One region of the Citricoccus sp. SGAir0253 genome, then DNA from elsewhere that is predicted to be linked to it. Evidence: riboswitches for the same ligand, from Rfam matches in the RefSeq annotation. Region 1 holds a riboswitch; each other region holds the start of a gene.

Region 1 (6,964 bases):
TCCCGGTGGTCCTGCAGGCTGGCGGGCGCCGCGGGACCCGGCCCGGCGGACGGGGCGCCGGAGTGGGCCCCGGCGTCCCCGGAGGACCGCGCCTCGGCGGCGATCGCGTCCAGCACGCGGTCCCGCAGCCCGGCCGGCGGCGCCACGGCCTCCCCGGCGCCCAGGCGGTCCGTCGCCCGCAGCAGGGCGTCCGCCTCGGCGCGCAACACGGGGTCCGTGCGCAGCCGCTCCTCGATCCGGGCGCGCTCGTCCTCGTCCACGGCGTCCAGCGCCCAGGCGGCGAGCAGGTCGCGGTCGTCGGACATCACTCCACCCCCAGGCAGTCCAGTAGTCGTCGCAGTCCGGTGCGCATCCGTGACTTCACGGTGGCCAGCTTCGCCCCGAGCCGGTCGGCGACCTCACGGTACGTCAGCCCGCCGTAGTAGGCGGCCGTGACGGCCTCCTGCTCCAGTGCCGTGAGGGTGCCCAGGCAGTCGACCACCCGGCGCCGGTCCTCGGCGTCGGCCACGGCCTCGGCGACGTCGTCGTGCTCCCGGCCGAACGAGGCCGCGCCCGCCCGGAGCTCCCGGTCGCGCCGGGACTGCGTGGACCGCACCAGGTCGACGGCCCGCCGGTGGGTGATCGAACAGACCCAGCCGGTCACCGATCCCCGCTCGGGACGGAATCCCGCGGCGCCGCGCCAGGCGTCCAGGAGGGCCTCCTGCGTGACGTCGGCCGCCAGGTCGGGATCGCGCACCACGCGCAGGGCCAGGCCGTAGGCCCGTGGGGCCACCGCGTCGTAGAGGGCGGCGAAGGCCTGCTGGTCGCCCTCGGCGCTGCGCCGCACCAGGTCCGCCAGGACCTCCTCGCCCGCGCCGACCCGGGGGCTCGGGCCGGGCGGCGTGGTCCCGGGGCCGGCGTCGCGCGTCATCCGGTCAGCGTATCCCCGGCGCCCGCTCCGGGCGAGGCGACGCCCGGAGCCCGGCGACGGCGGGCGGGGCGGAGCCCCGGACGCTCGCCGGGGAGTGTCCGGGGCACCGTGCACCCGTCACTTGACGAGGGCCTCCGCCATCGAGTCGATGGCGCCGGCCAGCGTCTCCACGTGCATGCCCAGCCCCGCGGCGACCTCCTCGGCCGGCAGTTCGCCGCCGCTGATCCCCTCGAGGAACTCGCCGGCCTGCGGGCGGTAGCCGTCCAGGTCCGCCAGGGCCTGCTCGGCGGCCTCGGTGTCCCCCGCGGCCCTCGCCCCGGCGTAGTCGACGAAGAACCCGATGTGCTCGCGCCACAGCTCCAGGAACGCCGCGCCCTGGTCCTCGCCCGCCAACGAGCCGATCGCCTCGGCCAGGGCCTGGGAGTTCTCGTCAAGGGTCCCGGCCGCGGCCGTGAAGGCCTCGGAATCGGTGCCGCCCTCGGCGGTGTAGGCGGTGAAGACGGCGATCCCGGCGAGGTACACGTGCTCCTGCAGGTCGTAGGTGAGCTGGGCGCGCAGGGCGGCCGCGTCGTCCATCGGATCGCCCTCCATCCCGGTGGCCGCGACCACGCCGCCGGTGATCGTGCCGGCGGCCTCGCCCACGTGGTGGGCCGCGGCCCGCAGGTCGCCGTAGGCCGCGGGATCGCCGGCGGCGAGGCCGTCGATCGCGGCGGTGAGGGTGTCCACGTGGCCGTGCAGGGACTCGGTCACGGCATCGGCCGGCAGCTCGCCGCCCGTGAGCTCCTCGAAGAAGGCCCCGGCCTCCCGCGTGTACCCCTCCAGGTCGGCGACGGCCTGCTCCTGGCCGGCCGCATCACCGGACTTCTCGGCCGCCGCGTAGTCGACGAAGTAGCCGATGTGCTCGCGCCACAGCGCGAGGAACGCCTCGGCGGTCTCGGCGTCCGAGGCCGCCTCGATGGTCGCGGCGAGCTCCTGGGAATTCTCGTCCAGGGCGGCGGAGGCCAGTTCGGTCTCCGGGCTCTCGAGGTCGGTGGCATAGGCCGTGGCCACGGTGATGCCGGCCAGGTAGACGTGCTCCTGCAGCTGGGCCGTGAGGGTGGCGCGCAGGGTGGCCGCCTCGGAGGCCGGGTCCCCGTCCACGTCGGCCGCGGCGACGAGGCCGGCGGCCAGCGTCTCGGCGGTCTCGGGCATGTGCGCCGCGGCGGTCCGCGCGTCGGCGAACGGATCGCCGGTGGAGGCCGGCATCGGCATGGCCGCGGATGAGGCCTCCGGCATGTCCTCGGACATGCCCGCGGACGCCGAGGGCGAGGCGGACATCGCCCCGGACATCGACTCCGACATCGAGGGCGAGGCCGACGCCGCCGGGCTGGAGGACTGGCCGGACTCCCCGCCGGCTCCGCCACCGGCGCCACAGGCCGCGAGGGACAGGGCGAGGGCGACGGCGCCGAGGACGGTGGTGGTCTTCCGGGCGGTGTTCGTGGTCATGACTGCTCCTTGGTCGATCCAGCGGTGACGTCTGGTGTTCGGAGCAGGTGCCCGGCCGGATGGGTCGGGGCGGGGGAAATCTTCGCCGGCTGGGGCCGCGGTGCCGGCACCGGCCGGCAGCGGGTCCTGGTGGTCAGGGGGTCCTGGTGGTCAGGCGGTCGCGGTCAGACGGTCCCGGTGGTCAGGTACGGCACGGGCCGGGTGCCGTTCACCTCCCAGTCCCCCACCATCCGGGCCATGAACACGGCCGGATCGTGGCTGGCGAGAGTGCGGGCGTTGCGCCAGTGGCGGTCCAGCTGCAGGTCGGTACTGGTGGCCGAGGCCCCCAGGGTGTCGAAGATCCGCGTGCAGGTGTCCAGCACGAGCCTCGGCACCATCACGTGGGCGCGATGGACCGTCAGGGCCGCACGCCGCATGGCCTCGGCCGCGGTCTCGGCGGCGGGCTCGGCGCCAGGCTCGGGGTGCGTCCCCGTCTCCGGCTCCGTGGCGGACTCGGCGGTCGCCGCGGCGGCGGGCTGGGCGGCGACGGCCAGGGCCTCGTCGAGGTCACGTCCGGCGGCGCGCACCAGTTCCTCGGCGGTGGCCTGCTGCGCGGACAGCTCGCCCACGATCCCCAGCAGCTGGTCGTCCTCGCGCGGGGTGAGCCCGCCCGCGGTGTTGGGCGAGCGGCGGCGCGCGCGGGTGAGGCCGATCCCGTCCCGCAGGGCGGCCCGGCCGACCCCGGCCAGCAGGGCCATCAGCGTGGCCTCGTGGTGCAGCGGCACGTGCCCGTCCGCGGGGGGCAGCACCAGCAGGTCCTCGACGCCGGCCCCGTCGAACTCGACCGTGCCGGTGCCGGTGAGCCGCTGGCCGAAGCCGTCCCAGTCGTCCTTGACGGCCGCGCGCGGCTGGCGCACCCGCACGACGGCGAGCGCCAGGTCCGTCCGGTCGGGCAGCCGGGGATCGTCCGGCCGGCCGGCCTCCGGCCGGGCGGTGCGAGGCTGCCCCCGACGCCGGCCCGGGCGCGGGACGCCCTCCTCCAGCCGGGCGGTGGCCAGGGTCCACGTGGCGAAGATGCTGCCGGTCGTGTAGTACTTGCGGCCGCGGATGCGCAGCGAGCCCCCGTCGTCCTTCCACACGGTGGTGGCGAGTTCGCCCAGGGCTGGGCCCGGGGACTCGGAGAGGGCACTGCCGGCCAGCTCGCCGGCCATCACCCGCGCCAGCCAGCGCGAGCGCAGGGCGGCGTCGGCCTGCACGAGGACGTGCTCCACGAAGCTCAGGTGGCTGCGCAGCAGGTGGGCCGTGTTCGCGTCCACCGCCGCCAGGTCCATGAGCAGCCGCAGCGCGTCCTCCTGGCCGGCACCGGCCCCGCCGGCGGACTCCGGCACGGTCAGACCGCCCAGGCCGGCGGCACGGAGCTGCTCCAGCGGGGCGAACGGCAGGTGGCGGCCCGCCTCGCGGGCGGTCTCCCCGCGGGCCACCTCGGCGAAGGCCGGGGCGAACCGGGCGGACAGGGAGGCATAGTGGGAACCGGTGCGACCGTTCCGGTGGGTGGGGCCGGAGTCCGCCTCCCGGGCCTCCGGGGCCGTGGTCGTGCTGTTGCCTGCAGTGGTCATGCTGTCCTCCATCGGTCCTGGCGGTAGCACCCGGGCCCCTGTCGGGCGGGTTGCTGCGGCGTCGTCGAGCCAGGTCTCTCGGCCGCTCTGGATGGTGTTCCCTGTCATGAGACCACCGGCCCGGGCGGAACGCCAACTCCGTTCCGTGGCCGGCCGGCCGTCGGCCCCGGTGCTGGGCACCGTGGCCGACGGGCGGTCATTCCGCGGAGACGGGTGTCAGCACGCCGGCGACGAGCGGGTCGTCCGTGGTCTTCAGGTATTCCTCCAGGCGGGGGTCGGAGAACACCTCGATGAGCTTCTGCGTCTCTGGGGTGTCCGCGAACTGCGTGCCGACGATGAGCCGAGAGGCGAAGGTCCTGGGCGGGTCCGGGAACAGGATGCCCTTGTCCCGGCCGACCTTGCCGGCGTCGAAGAGGTTGGTGTAGCCGATGGCGACGTCCACGGAGTCCAGCGTGCGTGCCATGGACAGCAGGTCGATCTCGGTGAACTCGAAGCCGCGGGGGTTGTCCACCACGTCCTTCAGCTTGGCGGTGCGCGGCTCGATGTCCGGGTCCAGGGTGATGAGTCCCTCGCGGTCGAGCAGCCACAGCGCCTGCCCCTGGTTGGCCAGGTCGGTGGGCACGGCCAGCGTGGCACCGTCCGGGAGTTCCTCCACCGAGTCGTACCGGGTGGAGTACAGCCCGAAGGCCCACTGGTAGAGCTCGATGGTGGGGGTCAGCTCGAAGCCGTTGGCATCGGCCACCTGCTTCATGTACCACTGGTGCTCGAAGATCGTGGCGTGGATCGACCCCTCGGCCACGGCGCGGTTGGACTGGACGCTGTCCTCGATGCCCACCGCCTCGATCTCCACGCCGTGGTCGGGCGCGATCTCCTCGGCCACGAAGTCGAGGATCTTCTCCTCGCCGGCCATGGCGGGCTCGTAATGCACGCGCAGCGGGCCGGTCACCTCGGAGGTGGCCGCACCGGAGGCGGCCACCGCCGGGCGGTTGGACTGTTGGATGACCACGATGCCCAGGACGAGGGCGATCACGGTGGCCAGGGCGGCGATGCTCCAGGGCAAGGCGGCACGCTGCCGGCGCAGCGTGAAGCCGTGGGCGTGTTCGGCGGACGGAGTGCTCATGATGCTCCTTCGGGAAGTGCGACGACGGTGACGCGGCATGGCGGGCCGGGCGTCGGGAGGGCGGTGGTGGCACGAGGCCGTGCGGGCCGGTGCAGGGCGCTCAGCCCAGTCGGCGGCGCCGGCGGCACGGCCTTCAGGGGCGGGCCAGGGCGTGGGCCACCCGGTCGCCGATGAACTGGACGACCTGGACGGTCACGATCAGCGCGATGATCGTGGCGAGCATGACGGTCATGTCGAAGCGCTGGTAGCCGTAGGTGACCGCCAGGTACCCGATGCCGCCGGCGCCGATGGTGCCCGCGATGGCCGAGTACTCGATCATCGAGATCGTGTTGAGGGTGACGGCCGAGGCCAGCCCCGGCAGCGCCTCGCGCAACTGGGTCTGCCGGATGATCTGTCCGGTGGAGCTGCCGGTGACGAGGCCCACGGCCATGTTCTCGCGGGGTAGGTCGTTCAGCGCGTTCTGCACGAGGCGCGCGAAGAACGGGATGCCGGCGATGGTCATGGGCACGATCGCGGCCGCGATGCCCAGGGTGGTGCCGGTGACCCACTTGGTGAACGGGATGATGGCCGCCATCAGCACGAGGAACGGCAGGGATCGGCCCATGTTCACCACCCAGCTGAGCGCGCCGTGGAGCCGGTCCCGGGGGAACAGCCCCCGCGGGGAGGTGTTGTAGAGCAATACCCCGGTGGCCCCACCGACGAGCACGACCATCACCATCACGATGCCCACCATGGCCCAGGTCTCGCCATAGGCGGGCAGCAGCAGTGACGGCAGGTCCGCCCACGGCGTGTCCGTCACGAGGGGCTGCGAGGACTCCGTCGTCGCACTCATGCGACCACCTCCAGTGGGGTCTCGTCGTGGGTGGTGGACCGGGCCGCGTCGTCGCGCAGCCGGGCCTGGATGCCGAGGCGGTCCAGCGCCTCGATCGCGGGACGGTACTGCTCGGAGTGGATCCCGACGACGGCACGGCCCAGGGCGATGTCCCCGCGGGCCTCCACCGTCCCGCCGAGCAGGGCGAGGCGGATCCCGTGGTCCACGGCCAGCCGGGTGAACCACTCCGGGTCGACGGCACCGTCCCGGTAGGCGAGCTCGAGCGCGAGATCGAACCGGGGCGGCAGCGGCAGTGCGGAGACCGGCAGGAGCTGGTGGCCGACCGCCGAGTCCTGGTCGGCCACGAGCGAGGGCAGGGACCCGTACTCGGACAGCCGGCCGTCGGACAACGCCGCCACCTGGTCGGCCACATGGCGGACGACGTCCATCTCGTGGGTGATCAGGATGATGGACAGGCCCAGGTCGCTGCGCAGCGAGGCGAGCAGGTCCAGGATCTGTGCGGTCGTCTCCGGGTCCAGCCCGGAGGTGGACTCGTCGGAGAGCAGGATGCGCGGCCGCAGGGCCAGCGCGCGGGCGATGCCCACCCGCTGCCGCTGGCCACCGGAGAGCTGGCCGGGATAGGCGTTCGCCTTGTGCAGCAGACCGACCCGGTCAAGCAACTCGGCGACTCGGTCCTCCATCTCGTGCTGGACCACGCCCAGGTTGCGCAGGGGCAGGGCGACGTTCTCCGCCACCGTGATCCGCCGCAGCAGGGCCGAGTGCTGGAAGATGGTGCCGATCGCCCTTCGGGCGGAGCGCAGTTGCCGTCCCCGCAGGTGGGAGAGGTCCCTTCCGTCGACGAGGATCTCTCCGCTGGTGGGTTTCTCCAGCAGGGAGATGCAGTGCGAGAGGGTGGTCTTGCCCGCACCGGACGGTCCGACGACGGCCGTGATGGTGCCCTCGGGCACGACCAGGTCAATGCCCTTGAGGACCTCGACCGGCCCGTCGTGTCCGGCATAGGACTTGTGCAGGTTCCTGATCTC
Region 2 (6,964 bases), 780 kb from region 1:
ACTCGAGCACGTGCTTGCGGGACAGGCCGGTGTCGTTGGGTCCCTTGGGGCCGGTGGGCCAGTAGACCTTGGTGAAGACCTCGAGGGACTCCCGGCGCTCGCCTGCCAGCGCCTCGCCGAGGACCTCCTCGGCCCTGCCGTTGGCGTAGACGTCGGCGGTGTCGAAGCTGGTGATGCCGTTGTCCAGGGCCGCCCGGACGCAGGCGTGGGCCGTGTCGTTCTCCACCTGGGACCCGTGGGTCAGCCAGTTGCCGTAGATGATCTCGGAGATCTTGAGTCCGCTGTTGCCCAGGTACCTGAATCGCATGGCCCCACCCTAGACGGGGCGGTCACGGGATGGGCACGGTCCGGTCGGAGACGAGCCGCTTCATCACGAGCGTGGAGGTCAGTCGCTGGACCCCCGGCAGGCTGCCCAGCACCGAGTCGTAGAGCTCCTGGTAGGCCGCGAGGTCGCGCGTGAGCAGCCGGAGGATGTAGTCGGGTTCGCCGAACAGCCGCTGGGCGTCCACGATGTTCGGCACCTCGAGGGCCGCGGCCTCGAAGGCGGAGATGGTCTCCACGTCCGTGACCCCCAGGGTGACGAAGACGATCGCCTCGAAGCCCAGGCCCACGGCCTCGGGGACGACGACGGCCCGGTAGCGCTCGATCACCCCGGACTGCTCGAGGTCCTTGAGCCGGCGGTGGCAGGAGGACAGGCTCAGACCCACCCGCTGGGCGAGGTCCGTGGCGCTCATCCGGCCGTCCTCCTGCAGCAGTGAAAGCATCTCCCGGCTGATCCCGTCCATGCGGATAATCCTCGCACCCACCGCGGCGTTTCTCGCGAAGCGGCGCAGCACATTCCGCGCCGATCTCCGTAGGATCTACGTCCAGGCAAGGTGGGTCGCCCCTCGGGGCCGGCCCGGGACGGGGCCCGGTGCGGCCCGGAGGGAGCGTGGCGCGTGGATGCCTCACTGGCGGTCCAGTTCTGGATGGTGGCGCTGCTGCTGGCCCTGACCCCGGGGGCGGACTGGGCCTACGCGATCTCCACCGGCCTGCGATCGCGCTCCGTGATGCCCGCCGTGCTGGGGATGGTCTCCGGCTACGCCGTGGTGGTGGCCGTCGTCGCCGTGGGCGTCGGCGCCCTCGTCACGCGATACCCCGCGGCCCTGACCGCGCTGTCCCTACTCGGGGCCGCCTACCTGCTCTACCTGGGCGCGGGGGCGCTGTTCCGCCGGGTCGAGCAGGTGGGGGCCAGCGAGCGGCCCACGGGTGAGCGACCCCTGTCCCAGTTCCTGCTCGGGGCCGGCGTCAGCGGCATCAACCCCAAGGGGCTGCTGCTGCTCCTGGCGCTGCTGCCGCAGTTCACCTCGCCCGCCGGCTGGCCCTCCGGGGTCCAGATGCTCGCGCTCGGCAGCCTGCACGTGCTGAACTGCGCCGTCATCTACACCCTCGTCGCCCTGCTCGCCCGCCGCATCCTGCACTCGCGGCCGCGCGCGGGGGCAGTGGTCACCCGGGTGGCCGGCGTGGCCATGACGGTGTTCGGCGTGGCGGTGCTCGTCGAGCAGGGGATGGCCCTGCTCTGAGCCCCCGTGGTTCCTCCGCCGACCCGGTGGCCCCGGCGGGGCGGGCGTGGAGCGGGGCCCCGGCCCGGAACGACGAGACGGCCGCCCTCCCCGAGGGGAGGACGGCCGTCCCGGTGCGTGGGTCAGGTCAGAGCGCGCGGACCGCGGCGGCCTGCATGCCCTTGGGGCCCTGCTGGGCCTCGAACTCGACCTTCTGGTCCTCCTGGAGCTCACGGAAGCCGTTGCCCTCGATGGCGGAGAAGTGCACGAAGATGTCGGCGGAGTTGTCGTCCGGGGAGATGAAGCCGTAGCCCTTCTCAGCGTTGAACCACTTGACGGTACCGGTGGCCATGGGAGCCTCTTTCTGTGGGGTGTCTACCCGCCGGGGTTCCAGCGGGGGCGAAGCGGCGTGTACATACCGCTTCCCAACGCCCCGTGCGGCCCGGAGGCCGACCGGTCCGCAGTGATGACGGACTTACTGCTACTACTACTTCGTCACCCATAGTACGGGACATCCGGCAGAACGAAAGACCCCCTATTCTGCCAGACGCGAAGGGCCCGGCGCTGAATGGGCCGACGATGACCGTGTCGCGGCGGCCGTCAGTCCGGGGCGGTGCGGCCGCGCAGGCGCTCCATCTGGCGGCGGTCGCGCTTGGTGGGCCGGCCGGTGCCGCGGTCCCGCAGCGGGACGGCGAGCAGCTCGCGCGGCACCGGCGGCGGGGAGTGGTCCGCGTAGTGGCGCGCCGCCTCGGCCGCGCCCACCCGCTTGGCCAGCAGTCCGGTGACCTCGAGGATGCGCTCGCGCCCGGGCTGGCGCAGCCGGATGGTGTCCCCGGGCTTGACCACCTGGGCCGCCTTGGCGGGCTGGCCGTTCAGCCGGACGTGGCCGGCCCGGCAGGCCGCGGTGGCCGCCGAGCGGGTCTTGAACATGCGCACGCCCCACAGCCACGCGTCCAGGCGGACCTGGCTCGGGGGCTGCGGGGCGTTCGGCATGCCGGACAGCGTACCGTCCCCGCGCGGGGGACGGCCTACTGGTTGCCCTCGGCGGTGCGCAGGTTGCGGAAGGCGGAGCGGTGGAACACGAGCGGCTCGTGCTCGCTGGAGTGGTCGTGCACGCCGTGGACCTCCAGCAGCACCACGTGGTGGTCGCCGGCCGGCAGCTCCGCGTAGACGGTGGTGTCCAACCACAGCGCCGCGTCCTCGAGGAACAGGGCGCCACGCTCGGAGGCGCGGACGTCCAGCCCGGCGAACCGGTCGCCGTCCTTGGAGGCCAGCTGGCGGCACACGTTCGTGTGGCCCTCGGCCAGCACGGAGATCCCGATGCGCTCGGCCTGCTTCAGCCGGGGCCACGTGCGGGAGGTGTTCTGCACGGCGAAGGACACCAGCGCCGGCTCGAGGGAGACGCCCACCGTGAAGGAGGAGGCCACGAGGCCCTCCTTCTCCCCGTTGGCGATGCCGCACAGGGCGGCCACGCCGGAGGGGAAGTGGGAGAAGGCGGTGCGCAGCGTCTGGGTGCTCAGCTCGGTGTCCAGGGCGACGGCGCGGTTCAGGTCGGTGGCGGCCAGTGCGGTCATCTCAGTCCTCCGTTCGAAGGCGCATCTGCGTGGGAGGACCGGGGGCGGCACGTCCGTCCGGCACCCGCAGAGACGCGGTACTTGCCCGCCGGGGGTACCCGGGGGGCCGAATCCTCACCTGGAGCACCCCACTACTGCGTGGAGAGGGTTGCCGTCCCGCAAGCCAGGGCTGTAACAGCGGGAACTCGTGATTCTGGGATCCAGCGTAACGACGGGGGCGCGGAACGGTCAAAGGCCCCGGTGGGATGTGAACCCCCGTGACGGCCGCCACGCCCCCGCCGCCCCACCGGCGCGGCGGGGTCGACGGGGGCGGCTCAGCGGAAGCGGCGCCGGACCGCCTCGCCGTGGGCGGGCAGGCCCTCCGCCTCGGCGAGCGAGGAGATGTTGTCCGCCAGCTCCTTCAGCCCCGTCTCGGAGTACCGGATCAGCTGCTGCAGCCGCAGGAAGCTGACCGTGTTCAGCCCGGAGGAGTACCGGGCGGACCCACCGGTGGGCAGCACGTGGTTGGAGCCGGAGGAGTAGTCGCCCAGCGGCACGGGGGAGTGGGGGCCCACGAACACGGCGCCGGCGTTGCGGATCCGCCGCGCGGTCTCCAGCGGGTCCACGGTGTGCACCTCGAGGTGCTCGGCGGCGTAGGCGTCCGCCACGGCCACCGCCTCGTCGAGGGTGTCCACCACGAGCACGCCGGACTGCGGGCCGCCGAGGGCCTGGCGGACCTGCTCCTCGTGGAAGGACCCGGGCACCTGCGCCTCGATCTCGGCGACCACGTCCCGGGCCAGCTCGGGGGCGGTGGTGATGAGCACCGAGCCGGCCATCGGGTCGTGCTCGGCCTGGCTGATCAGGTCCGCGGCCACCCAGGCGGCGTCCGCCGTGGCGTCGGCCAGCACGGCGATCTCCGTGGGCCCGGCCTCCGCGTCGATCCCGATCGTCCCGAGCAGCGCGCGCTTGGCCGCGGCCACGAAGATGTTGCCCGGCCCCGTGACCATGTCCACGGGCGCGCACACCCGCGTGCCGTCGTCGTCCGCCACCCCGTAGGCGAACATGGCCACCGCCTGGGCGCCGCCCGCGGCGTAGACCTCGTCCACGCCCAGCAGGGCGCACGCGGCGAGGATCACCGGGTGCGGCAGGCCGCCGAAGTCCTTCTGCGGCGGGGAGGCCACGGCGAGCGAGGGCACCCCGGCCGCCTGGGCCGGCACCACGTTCATCACCACGGAGGAGGGGTACACGGCCCGGCCGCCGGGGACGTACAGCCCCACGCGGTTGACCGGCACCCAGCGGTTCTCGACGACGGCGCCCTCGCCGAGCTCGACCTCGGAGCCGGACGGCAGCTGGGCGGCATGCACGCGGCGGGCGCGGGCGATGGACTCCTCGAGGGCGGCGCGGACCTCCGGGTCGAGGGCCTCCAGCGCCTCGGCCAGCGCCGCGGCCGGCACGCGGAGCGAGGGCGGCCGGATGCCGTCGAAGCGCTCGCCCAGCTCCAGCACGGCCCGGGCCCCGTTGGAGCGGACCTCCTCGAGGATGGGCAGCACGCGCGGCACCGCGCCGGCCACGTCCAGCTCGGCCCGCGGCAGCACCGTGGCCGGGTCGTAGTCGCGTCCGCGCAGGTCGGTGATCGAAAGCATGAAGGGTCCTCTCCCGGTCGTCTCAGGGTCCATTCTCCACCCGTTCAGGTGCGGTGCAGGCGCAGGTGTCAGACTGGTGCCCATGCCCAGTCTGTTCCCCTCCTCCGTGCTGCCCGCCGTACCCCCCGCCGACCCGTCCGCGGCCGACGCCGCCGAGCCCGCCGCGGCGCCCGTCGCCGCGGGCAGCGAGCAGACGGCGGTGCCGCAGGACATCACTGGCACCGTGCCGGACACGGTGCAGGAGGGCGCGCAGGGCGCCGTCGACTCCCTCGGGCCCTTCTGGGGGATCCTGTCCACGGTCGCGCTCGGCGTGGGCATCGCCCTGGCCGTGGTGGTGGCCGGGGCGCTGGTGCTCAACACGCTGCTGGCCCGCCGCCCGCTGATCCGCCAGCAGGTGGCCCGCTGCCGCATCCCGGTGGCCGTGGCCCTGTCCCTCATGGCGAGCCGCGTGGCCCTGGGGCTCACCGCCTCGGGGTACGACTGGTTCGAGGGGACGAACTTCCTGCTGCTGGCCGGCATCATCGGCGCGCTCGCCTGGCTCGCGCTGCGGATCGTGCGGATCGTCGAGGAGCGGCTGCTGGCCAAGTACGGCACCGCGGGGGAGGACGACCGGCGCGACCGCAAGATCCAGACCCAGACCGTGCTGATCCGGCGCATCCTGCAGGCGGTCATCATCGTGATGGCCGTGGCGGCGATCCTGCTGACCATCCCGCAGGTCCGCGCGGTCGGCGCCGGCCTGCTGGCCTCCGCGGGCCTGGTGTCCGTGGTCGCCGGCCTGGCCGTGCAGTCCACCCTGACCAACGTGTTCGCGGGCGTGCAGCTCGCCTTCACGGACGCGATCCGGGTGGGCGACGTGGTCACCATGGAGGACGTCTACGGCACGATCGAGGACATCACCCTGTCCTACGTGGTGGTCAAGATCTGGGACGGGCGCCGGGTGATCTTCCCCTCCAGCCACTTCACCACGACCCCGTTCGAGAACTGGACGCGCGTGGGCTCGGAGCTCTCCGGGACCGTGGAGATGGAGGTCGACTGGCGGGTGCCGATGGACGCCACGCGCGAGCGGCTCAAGGCCCTGCTGGAGTCCACCGAGCTGTGGGACGGCAAGGAGGGCTCCGTGCAGGTCACCGACGCCCTCGGCGGGATGGCCAAGATCCGTGCCGTGGTCTCCGCGCGCAATTCCGGCGACCTGTGGGACCTGCGCTGCCTGGTCCGGGAGGACCTCATGACCTTCCTGCGCGAGGAGCACCCGGAGGCGATCTTCCACCAGCGCCTGGCCGAGGGCGTCACCGTGGTCACCCCCGCCTACGAGGACGAGGCCGGTGCGGAGGCCGACGGCGGCGCGCCGGCCGGCGGGCCCGGCACCTCCGGGCGGCTGCCGGGCGGTCCCGACGCCGGCCCGGTCCCCGGCGCGGCCGCCGGCCCGCGCACCGGCTGGGACGCGGAGGAGGCCGCCCACGACGCCGCGGCCGCGGGCTCCGGGAACGGCGTCGGCCGGGCGGCGGGGAACGGCACGGGGAACGGGGCGGGCCACGCCCACCCGGCACGCCCCGGCCGGACCGCGGAGACGGATCCCCGGACGGGGCCGGTGCACCCCCGCGAGCCGGGGCCCTCGACCAGCCCGCTGCGTCGCATCGGCGGCCACCACGGCCCGGCGACCGCCCAGCAGCCGGCCGTCACCGGCGGCCAGCGCGTGGTCACGGGCTCCGGGCCGGCCGTCACCGGCTCCACGCCGCTGACCCGGGCCTCGGGGGACTCCTCGGTGTTCACGGGCTCGATCACCGCGATCGAGCGCAACAGGGAGTTCGCCGGTCCCGGCGAGAAGGCCTACCAGGAGCGCAAGGAGAAGGCCGCGCAGGCCGAGGCAGGCTCCGGCGACCACGGCGACCACGGCAGCCACGCGGCCGAGACGGACCCGGAGCGGCGCGCCCGTCCGGACGTCGACCTCGAGGGGGACTGAGCCCCGCCTCGTTCCCGAGGCGGCCGCCGGACCGCGGGCTCGCCCGGGGGACGGGCCCAGCCGTGGCCCCCGCGCCGCCTGCGTCCCGACCCGCGCCGCCGTGTCCTCACCGGTCGGAGTCCGAGGGGCCGGGGCTCAGCCGCGGCCGCCGCGGCCGGGGGCGGCCCAGCGGCCCAGCCCGCGGCGCCCGTCCCGGCTGGGCTCCCGCTCCGGGACGCCGTCGCCCCGCCCGCCGGGGCCGGCGTCGGGACCGCCGTCCCGCGTGGG
Region 3 (6,964 bases), 680 kb from region 1:
CGCTGCGACGCCAACGTCTCGCTCATGGAGAAGGGCCACCACGTCTTCGGCATCCGCACCGAGACGAAGAACGTGAACTCCACGCGCGCCGTGGCCCACGCCGTGACCTACGAGATCCAGCGCCAGGCCGCGATCCTGCGCGCCGGCGGGACCATCACGCAGGAGACCCGCCACTGGCACGAGGACACCCGCACCACCACCGCGGGCCGGCCGAAGTCGGACGCGGACGACTACCGGTACTTCCCGGAGCCGGACCTCGTGCCGATCGTGACCACCCCGGAGTGGATCGAGGAGCTGCGCGCGCAGCTGCCCGAGCCCCCGGCCGAGCGCCGCCGCCGGCTCAAGGCGGAGTGGGGCTACTCGGACGAGGAGTTCCGGGACGTCGTCAACGCCGGGGTGATGGACGAGATCGCCGCCACCATCGAGGCGGGGGCCTCCGCCCCGGCGGCCCGCAAGTGGTGGATGGGCGAGATCGCGCGCCTGGCCAACGTGGCCGAGCGGGAGGTCGCCGAGCTGGGGATCGGCCCGGCCGACGTCGTGGAGGTCGAGGCGCTCATCGCCGAGAAGACCATCAACGACAAGATCGCCAAGCAGGTCCTCGGCTTCGTGGCCGCGGGCGAGGGCTCCCCGCGCGGGATCGTCGAGGCCCGCTCGCTGGCCGTGGTCTCCGACGACGGCGCCCTCACCGCCGCCGTGCAGGAGGCCATCGCCCAGAACCCGGGCGTGGTGGACAAGATCCGGGGCGGCAAGCTGCAGGCCGTCGGCGCGCTCATCGGCCCGGTCATGAAGGCCACCCGCGGCCAGGCCGACGCCGGCCGCGTGCGCGAGATCGTCCTGGAGCAGCTGGGCGTCTCCGAGTAACCCCACCCCCTGCAACTGGAGGTCGAATCCGCCCCGTCCGGGCCCGGGAACGGGCTGGATCCGGGGCGGATTCGACCTCCAGTTGCCTCCAGGAGAGGACGACGTGCCCCGGGAGCATCGGTCCGGCGAGCCTGACGTCACCGCCGCGCTCGTCCGCGCCCTGCTGGCCGACCAGCACCCGGACCTGGCGTGGCTGCCGGTCGCCGGGGACGCAGATCCGGCCGCCGGCGTGGTCCGCGGCTGGGACAACACCATGGTCCGGCTGGGGGACCGCCTCGCCGTCCGCCTGCCCCGCCACGAGGCCGCCGAGGCGCTGCTCGACCGGGAGGTCGCCTGGCTGCCCGTCCTCGGCGCCCGGACCGGGCTCGGCCTGCCGGCTCCCGTCCGGACCGGCGTGCCCGCGGCCGGGTACCCCTACCGGTGGGCCGTGGTGCCGTGGGTGGCGGGGACCCCGGCGGTGCACCGGCCGGCCGCGGAGCGGGACGCCTACGCCGGCGCCCTCGCCGCGGGGCTGCGGCGCCTCCACGTGCCGGCGCCGCCCGGCGCCCCGGCGAACCCGTTCCGGGGGATGCCGCTGGCCTCGGCGCGGGAGCGCTACGCCGCGCGCTGGGCGGACCTGGTGCCGGACCTGGACCCGGTCGTGGTCCGCGCCGCCGGGGTCGCGTGGCACGACGCCCTCGCCGCGCCGGTGCACGCCGGCCCGCCGGCCTGGCTGCACGGCGACCCGCACCCGGACAACACCGTGCTGACGGACGCCGCGGCGGGGGACCCGGCGACCGCCGCTGCGGCCGGCCCCGGCGCCCCGGCCGGGCCGCCGCGCCCGGTCCTCGTGGACTTCGGCGACCTGTGCGCCGGGGACCCGGCCTCGGACCTGGGCATCGCGCTGACCCACTTCACGCCCGCCGGCGCCGCGGCGTTCCGCGCCCGGTACGACGCCAGCCGGCCCGCCGACGAGGCCCTCTGGCGTCGCGCGCGGGGCTGGGCCATCGTCGTCGCCACCATCCTCGCGGTCCAGCCGCCCGAGGACGCCCTGCACGCGGTCGGCCGGGACTACCTGGCCACGCTGCGCCCCTGACCGGCGCCGCGCAGCGCCGCCACGGCCCGGCCGAGACGAGGCAGCACCCTGCGCAGCAGCCTCGGCCAGTCCGGCGGGCGGAGGCTGCTGGAGGGATCCTCGCGGCCGGCGGCGTCGTCGAGCGCCTCCAGCGCCGTCCAGCCGAGCCAGGCCCGGGCCCGGTGCGCCTCGAAGGGGTCCCGGGCGATCTCCCCGAGCCGGTCCTCGCCGTGCCACAGGGACAGGTGCGCGGCGTTGAGCGCGGGGTCCCACCGGCTGGCCAGGTCCCAGTCGAGGATCCCGGTGAGCCGCCACGGGGCCCGGGGGGACGCCGCGGGGCCGGCGGTTCCCCCGCGCATCCAGCGCATGTTGTGCCCGGCGAGGTCGCCGTGCACGAGCGCCGGCGGCACCACCGGGTCCTCGGTCCAGGACCGGAGGGTGTCCAGCAGCTCCTCCGCCGCGTCCGGGAACCGGGCGGCGGACACCGCGGGGTGCTCCGCCGCCCACGGCCCGTCCCACAGCGCCGCGCCGTGGGCCCGGCGCAGCCGGTCCGGCAGCCGGCGGAGGCGCTCGACCCGCGCCGCCGGCCACGGGCCCCGGTACGCGAAGGGCGGGGCCAGGTGGGGCAGCAGCGGAGCGGTGTCCACCGCCGCGAGCGCCGCGCACAGCGCGCGCAGCACCGCGGGGTCGCCGGTGTGCGGCGGGTGGGGCCGGCCGGGCAGGTACCCCTGGACGACGGCGGCCGTCCCGTCCGCGGCGGTGACCACCTCGGTGAGGGGCACCGGCAGGTCCACCGGCAGCCGCGCGGTGTCCGCCAGTGCCGCCACGAGCGCGACGTTCGCCGGCAGCCGGGCCGCGGCCCGCGCGTCGCGCGTCATCCGGACCGCGCCGGTGCCGGGCAGCACGAGGACCCGGTGGGACGCCCCGCCCTCCTCCACGACCCCGGCGGACCAGTCCGCCGCGGCCAGCCGGCGGGCGGCGTCCGGGCCGGTCCCGGCCAGGGGCCGGGCGGCGGCGGCGCGGGCGAGCGCGAGGTCGGCGTCGGACGGTGGGGAGGCCATGGCCCCACGGTAGCGGGGTGCTTCCTACACTGGAGCGGTGACCACCCCCGCAGCTCCCCGCCCGGCCGCTCCCGCGACGCCCGCGCCGGCCGCCGCCCCCTCGGCGCGCACGGTCCGCTGGGAGATCGCGATCGTCCTGGGGCTGTCCCTGGGCCGGTCGGCGGTCTATGCCGTGGTGGACCTGCTGGAGAAGATGAGCCGCGGACCGCTGGCCGGGCAGACCACCACGCTGAACCCGCCGCTGGCCGACCGCCAGTACTTCGACCTCGCGTACCAGCTGCTGGACATCGGCTTCGCGCTGGTGCCCGTGCTGCTCGTGTTCCACCTGCTGTGGATCCGCGGGCGCAACCCGTTCCGGACCCTCGGCCTGGACCTGCGCCGCCCCGGGGCGGACCTCGGCTGGGGCGCGGCGCTGTTCCTGGTGATCGGCCTGGGGACCCTCGCCGTCTACGCCGGCGGCCGGGCGGCCGGGCTGACGACGGCGGTGGTCGGCAGCGCGATGAACGAGTACTGGTGGACCACGCCGGTGCTGGTGCTCTCGGCCCTGCGGCACGCCGTGCTGGAGGAGGTCATCGTGGTGGCCTGGCTGTTCGACCGGCTCGGCTACCTGCAGCAGCTGCGGGCCGGGGCGGATCCCGCGCTGCCGGTCGCCGAGGGCGGGCTGCGCCGGTGGGCCGGCGGGGCGTTCCCGCCGCTGAACCCCGTGGCGGTCGTGGTGGCCTGCGCCGTGCTGCGCGCGGCCTACCACCTGTACCAGGGCATCGGTCCCGGGATCGGCAACCTGGTGATGGGGCTCGTGTTCGGCGCGGTCTACCTGCGCCACCGCCGGGTGGCGCCGCTCGTGGTGGCCCACCTGCTGCTGGACGTCACCGGCTTCGTCGCCTACCCGCTGCTGGCGCAGCTCGGCTGGTTCGGCACCTGAGCCCGGGGCGGTCAGAGGGTGACGGTGCCCTTGGGGGTCTCGAAGGTCACGGAGAGGATGCCCGGGGTGCCGGACGGCGCCTGGAACTCCACGTTGAGGTCCTTGACCTTCTGCTGCGGGTCGTCGAGGCCGAGCCAGTCGCGCACGCGCTCGCGCGAGCCGGCGATGGTGATGGCCGAGAGGGAGGCCTGCGGCTCGGCGGCCTGCGAGGGGTGCAGGTCCTCGGTGCCGTCGTCCCAGCGCAGCAGGTAGGGCACCTGCGGGTCCGCGATGAGGCCCTTGATGCCGATCTGGCGCCAGGTCAGCTCGCGGCCGTCCGGGAACTTGCGGTTGCCGGGCACGGAGTGGCGCTCGAGCCGCTCCTCGAAGGGGGAGAGGTCGTCCACGGCCACGCACCAGCCCATCCAGCCGCCGCCCATCTCGGAGCGGGCGCGCACGGCCTGGCCGAAGGGCGCCTTCTCGGAGGAGGGGTGGTCCAGGGCCTCGACGACCTCGAGGTACTGGCGGTTGCGCAGCGGGAAGATCGCGTTGCGGGTGCCGAAGCGGGGATGCACACCACCCTTGACGCGTTCGATGCCCAGGGCATCGGCGATCCGGGCCACGGTGTCGGTGAGACCCTCCGGGCCAACGGCGTACGAGACGTGATCCAAGCGCATCATGTGTCCATCGTCGCACCTCCGGGCGGCGCGGATCGCTTAGGTTAACCTCACTCGACATGTTGCCGACGTCACACGCGGCGAGCGCCCCCGTCCGGCCCGGGCGGCGGCCCCTCCGCCGCCCGCCGCACGGTTCCCCCGAGGCCCGCCGGAGGGCCCCTCCGCCGCCCGCCTGACCGCCCCGCCGGGGTCACGCGACGTCACCGCGGGGTGAATCGCCCGGGCGGATCTGGCAGACTGGGGCCAGGTCATGAGTGCCAGCATCGAGCCCCGGCTTGCTGGCCGGCAACCCTCCAGCTCGCGGTGGGGTGCCCCGGGTGAGGACCAGGCGGGCGCCGACCGGCGCCGGCAAGCGCGGGCCACCGCGCCACGCCGCCCCGGACCGGGGAGGGCGGGCGCCACCGGGTGGCCCTGGACCAGACAGGAGCCGTTGCGATGACCGACACCCCGAACACCGAGGCCAGCCTTCCCGCCAGCGCCGCGGAGGACCAGGCCGCCGACGTCGCGGACTGGGGCTTCGAGACCCGCCAGGTCCACGCGGGCATCCCGGACCAGAACCCCTACGGGGCCACGGCGCTGCCGATCATCCAGTCGAACTCCTTCGACTTCCCCTCCCACGAGGTCGCCGCGGACCGGTTCGCGCTCAAGGACCTCGGGCCGATCTACACCCGGATCGGCAACCCCACGCAGGAGGCGGTCGAGGGCAAGATCGCCGCGCTCGAGGGCGGGGCCGGTGCCCTGCTGCTGGCCTCCGGCCAGGCCGCCACCACGTTCTCGATCCTCAACCTTGCCGGCGCCGGGGACCACGTGGTGGTCTCGGCCTCCCTCTACGGCGGCACCCAGAACCTCTTCAAGCACACCCTGGCCAAGGTCGGCATCACCACCACCTTCGTGCAGGACCCGGACGACCCCGAGGAGTGGCGCGGCGCGGTCCGGGACACCACCCGGGCGTTCTTCGGGGAGTCCCTCGGCAACCCCCGCGGGGACGTGCTGGACATCCGCACGGTCGCGGACATCGCCCACGAGGCCGGGGTCCCGCTCATCGTGGACAACACCCTGGCCACCCCCTACCTGCTGCGGCCGATCGAGCACGGCGCGGACGTGGTGGTGCACTCGGCCACCAAGTACCTCGGCGGGCACGCCGTGGCCATGGGCGGGGTCATCGTGGACGCCGGCTCCTTCGACTACGCCTCCCAGCCGGAGCGCTTCCCGGGCTTCAACACCCCGGACGAGAGCTATGACGGCCTGGTCTTCGCCCGCGACCTGGGCGTGGACGGCATCCTCGGGGCCAACCTCGCGTACATCCTCAAGGCGCGCGTGCAGCTGCTGCGCGACTACGGCAGCTCCATCAGCCCGTTCAACGCCTTCCTCATCAACCTCGGGCTGGAGACGCTGTCCCTGCGGATGGAGCGGCACGTGGCCAACGCCCAGCGGGTCGCGGAGTACCTCGAGGGCCACGCGCAGGTCCTCTCCGTGATCCACCCCGGGCTGGCCTCCAGCCCGTGGCACGAGCGCGCGCAGCGTTACCTGCCCCGGGGCGCCGGCGGCTTCGTCTCCTTCGAGATCGACGGCGGCCGCGAGGCCGGGGCGCGCTTCGTCGACGCCCTGCGGCTGCACCACCAGGTGGCGAACATCGGCGACGTCCGCTCGCTCGTCATCCACCCGGCCTCCACCACGCACTCCCAGCTCACGGAGGCCGAGCAGCGCGCCGCGGGCGTCACGCCCGGGCTCGTGCGGCTGTCCGTGGGCGTGGAGAGCATCGAGGACATCCTGGCGGACCTCGAGGAGGGGTTCGCCGCCGCCAACGTGAGCGCGTGAGGCGCGGAGGGACCCCATGACCATGACCAGCCCCCACCAGGCCAGCACCGTCCTCCCCGAGGGCGGCCTGCAGTCCCTGCCCGTCGGCGCCCTCGACTTCGAGGCCGGCGGGCACCTGCCCGCCGTCGAGATCGCGTACGAGACCTGGGGCACCCTCAACGCCGACCGGTCCAACGCGGTGCTGGTGCTGCACGCCCTGACCGGCTCCACCCACGTGGCGCGCTCCACCGGGGAACCGGAGGAGGGCTGGTGGGAGGGCGTCGTCGGTCCGGGCGCGCCGATCGACACGGACCGCTGGTTCGTGGTGGCCCCCAACATGCTGGGCGGCTGCTACGGGACCACGGGGCCGTCGTCGCTGGACCCCGAGGGCACCCCGTGGGGCTCGCGCTTCCCGTTCACCACGATCCGCGACTCCGTGCGGGCGGAGGCGCGGCTGGCCGACGCGCTGGGCATCGACGCCTGGCAGGCGGTCATCGGCGGCTCGATGGGCGGCGCGCGCGCCCTCGAGTGGGCGGCCACCTACCCGGAGCGCGTGCGCGGCATGGCCGTCATCGCGTGCGGGGCGCACTCCACGGCCGAGCAGATCGCCTTC

What was found. A riboswitch is a leader RNA that binds a small molecule or an ion and turns the genes downstream of it on or off. The one in region 1 is predicted to bind S-adenosylmethionine.
Region 2: another riboswitch for S-adenosylmethionine. It lies ahead of E7744_RS02570 (flavin reductase family protein); the one in region 1 lies ahead of E7744_RS13585 (acyl-CoA dehydrogenase family protein).
Region 3: another riboswitch for S-adenosylmethionine. It lies ahead of E7744_RS10735 (O-acetylhomoserine aminocarboxypropyltransferase/cysteine synthase family protein); the one in region 1 lies ahead of E7744_RS13585 (acyl-CoA dehydrogenase family protein).

Annotation. Positions count from the first base shown of each region.
Region 1 covers NZ_CP039424.1:3,109,414-3,116,377, forward strand. The annotation lists gene E7744_RS13570 (anti-sigma factor) at 1-305, opposite strand, end outside; gene sigK (ECF RNA polymerase sigma factor SigK) at 305-910, opposite strand; gene E7744_RS13580 (hypothetical protein) at 1,028-2,395, opposite strand; gene E7744_RS13585 (acyl-CoA dehydrogenase family protein) at 2,560-3,990, opposite strand; SAM riboswitch class I at 3,996-4,088, opposite strand; gene E7744_RS13590 (MetQ/NlpA family ABC transporter substrate-binding protein) at 4,187-5,110, opposite strand; gene E7744_RS13595 (methionine ABC transporter permease) at 5,244-5,942, opposite strand; gene E7744_RS13600 (methionine ABC transporter ATP-binding protein) at 5,939-6,964, opposite strand, start outside.
Region 2 covers NZ_CP039424.1:568,785-575,748, forward strand. The annotation lists gene E7744_RS02545 (aldo/keto reductase family protein) at 1-307, opposite strand, end outside; gene E7744_RS02550 (Lrp/AsnC family transcriptional regulator) at 330-785, opposite strand; gene E7744_RS02555 (LysE family translocator) at 939-1,562, shown strand; gene E7744_RS02560 (cold-shock protein) at 1,690-1,893, opposite strand; gene E7744_RS02565 (RNA-binding S4 domain-containing protein) at 2,142-2,534, opposite strand; gene E7744_RS02570 (flavin reductase family protein) at 2,570-3,115, opposite strand; SAM riboswitch class IV at 3,188-3,308, opposite strand; gene hisD (histidinol dehydrogenase) at 3,430-4,737, opposite strand; gene E7744_RS02580 (mechanosensitive ion channel family protein) at 4,820-6,697, shown strand; gene E7744_RS02585 (universal stress protein) at 6,833-6,964, opposite strand, start outside.
Region 3 covers NZ_CP039424.1:2,431,969-2,438,932, reverse strand. The annotation lists gene gatB (Asp-tRNA(Asn)/Glu-tRNA(Gln) amidotransferase subunit GatB) at 1-861, shown strand, start outside; gene E7744_RS10755 (phosphotransferase) at 965-1,936, shown strand; gene E7744_RS10750 (phosphotransferase) at 1,912-2,976, opposite strand; gene E7744_RS10745 (type II CAAX prenyl endopeptidase Rce1 family protein) at 3,014-3,898, shown strand; gene E7744_RS10740 (VOC family protein) at 3,910-4,557, opposite strand; SAM riboswitch class IV at 4,801-4,915, shown strand; gene E7744_RS10735 (O-acetylhomoserine aminocarboxypropyltransferase/cysteine synthase family protein) at 4,990-6,372, shown strand; gene E7744_RS10730 (homoserine O-acetyltransferase) at 6,389-6,964, shown strand, end outside.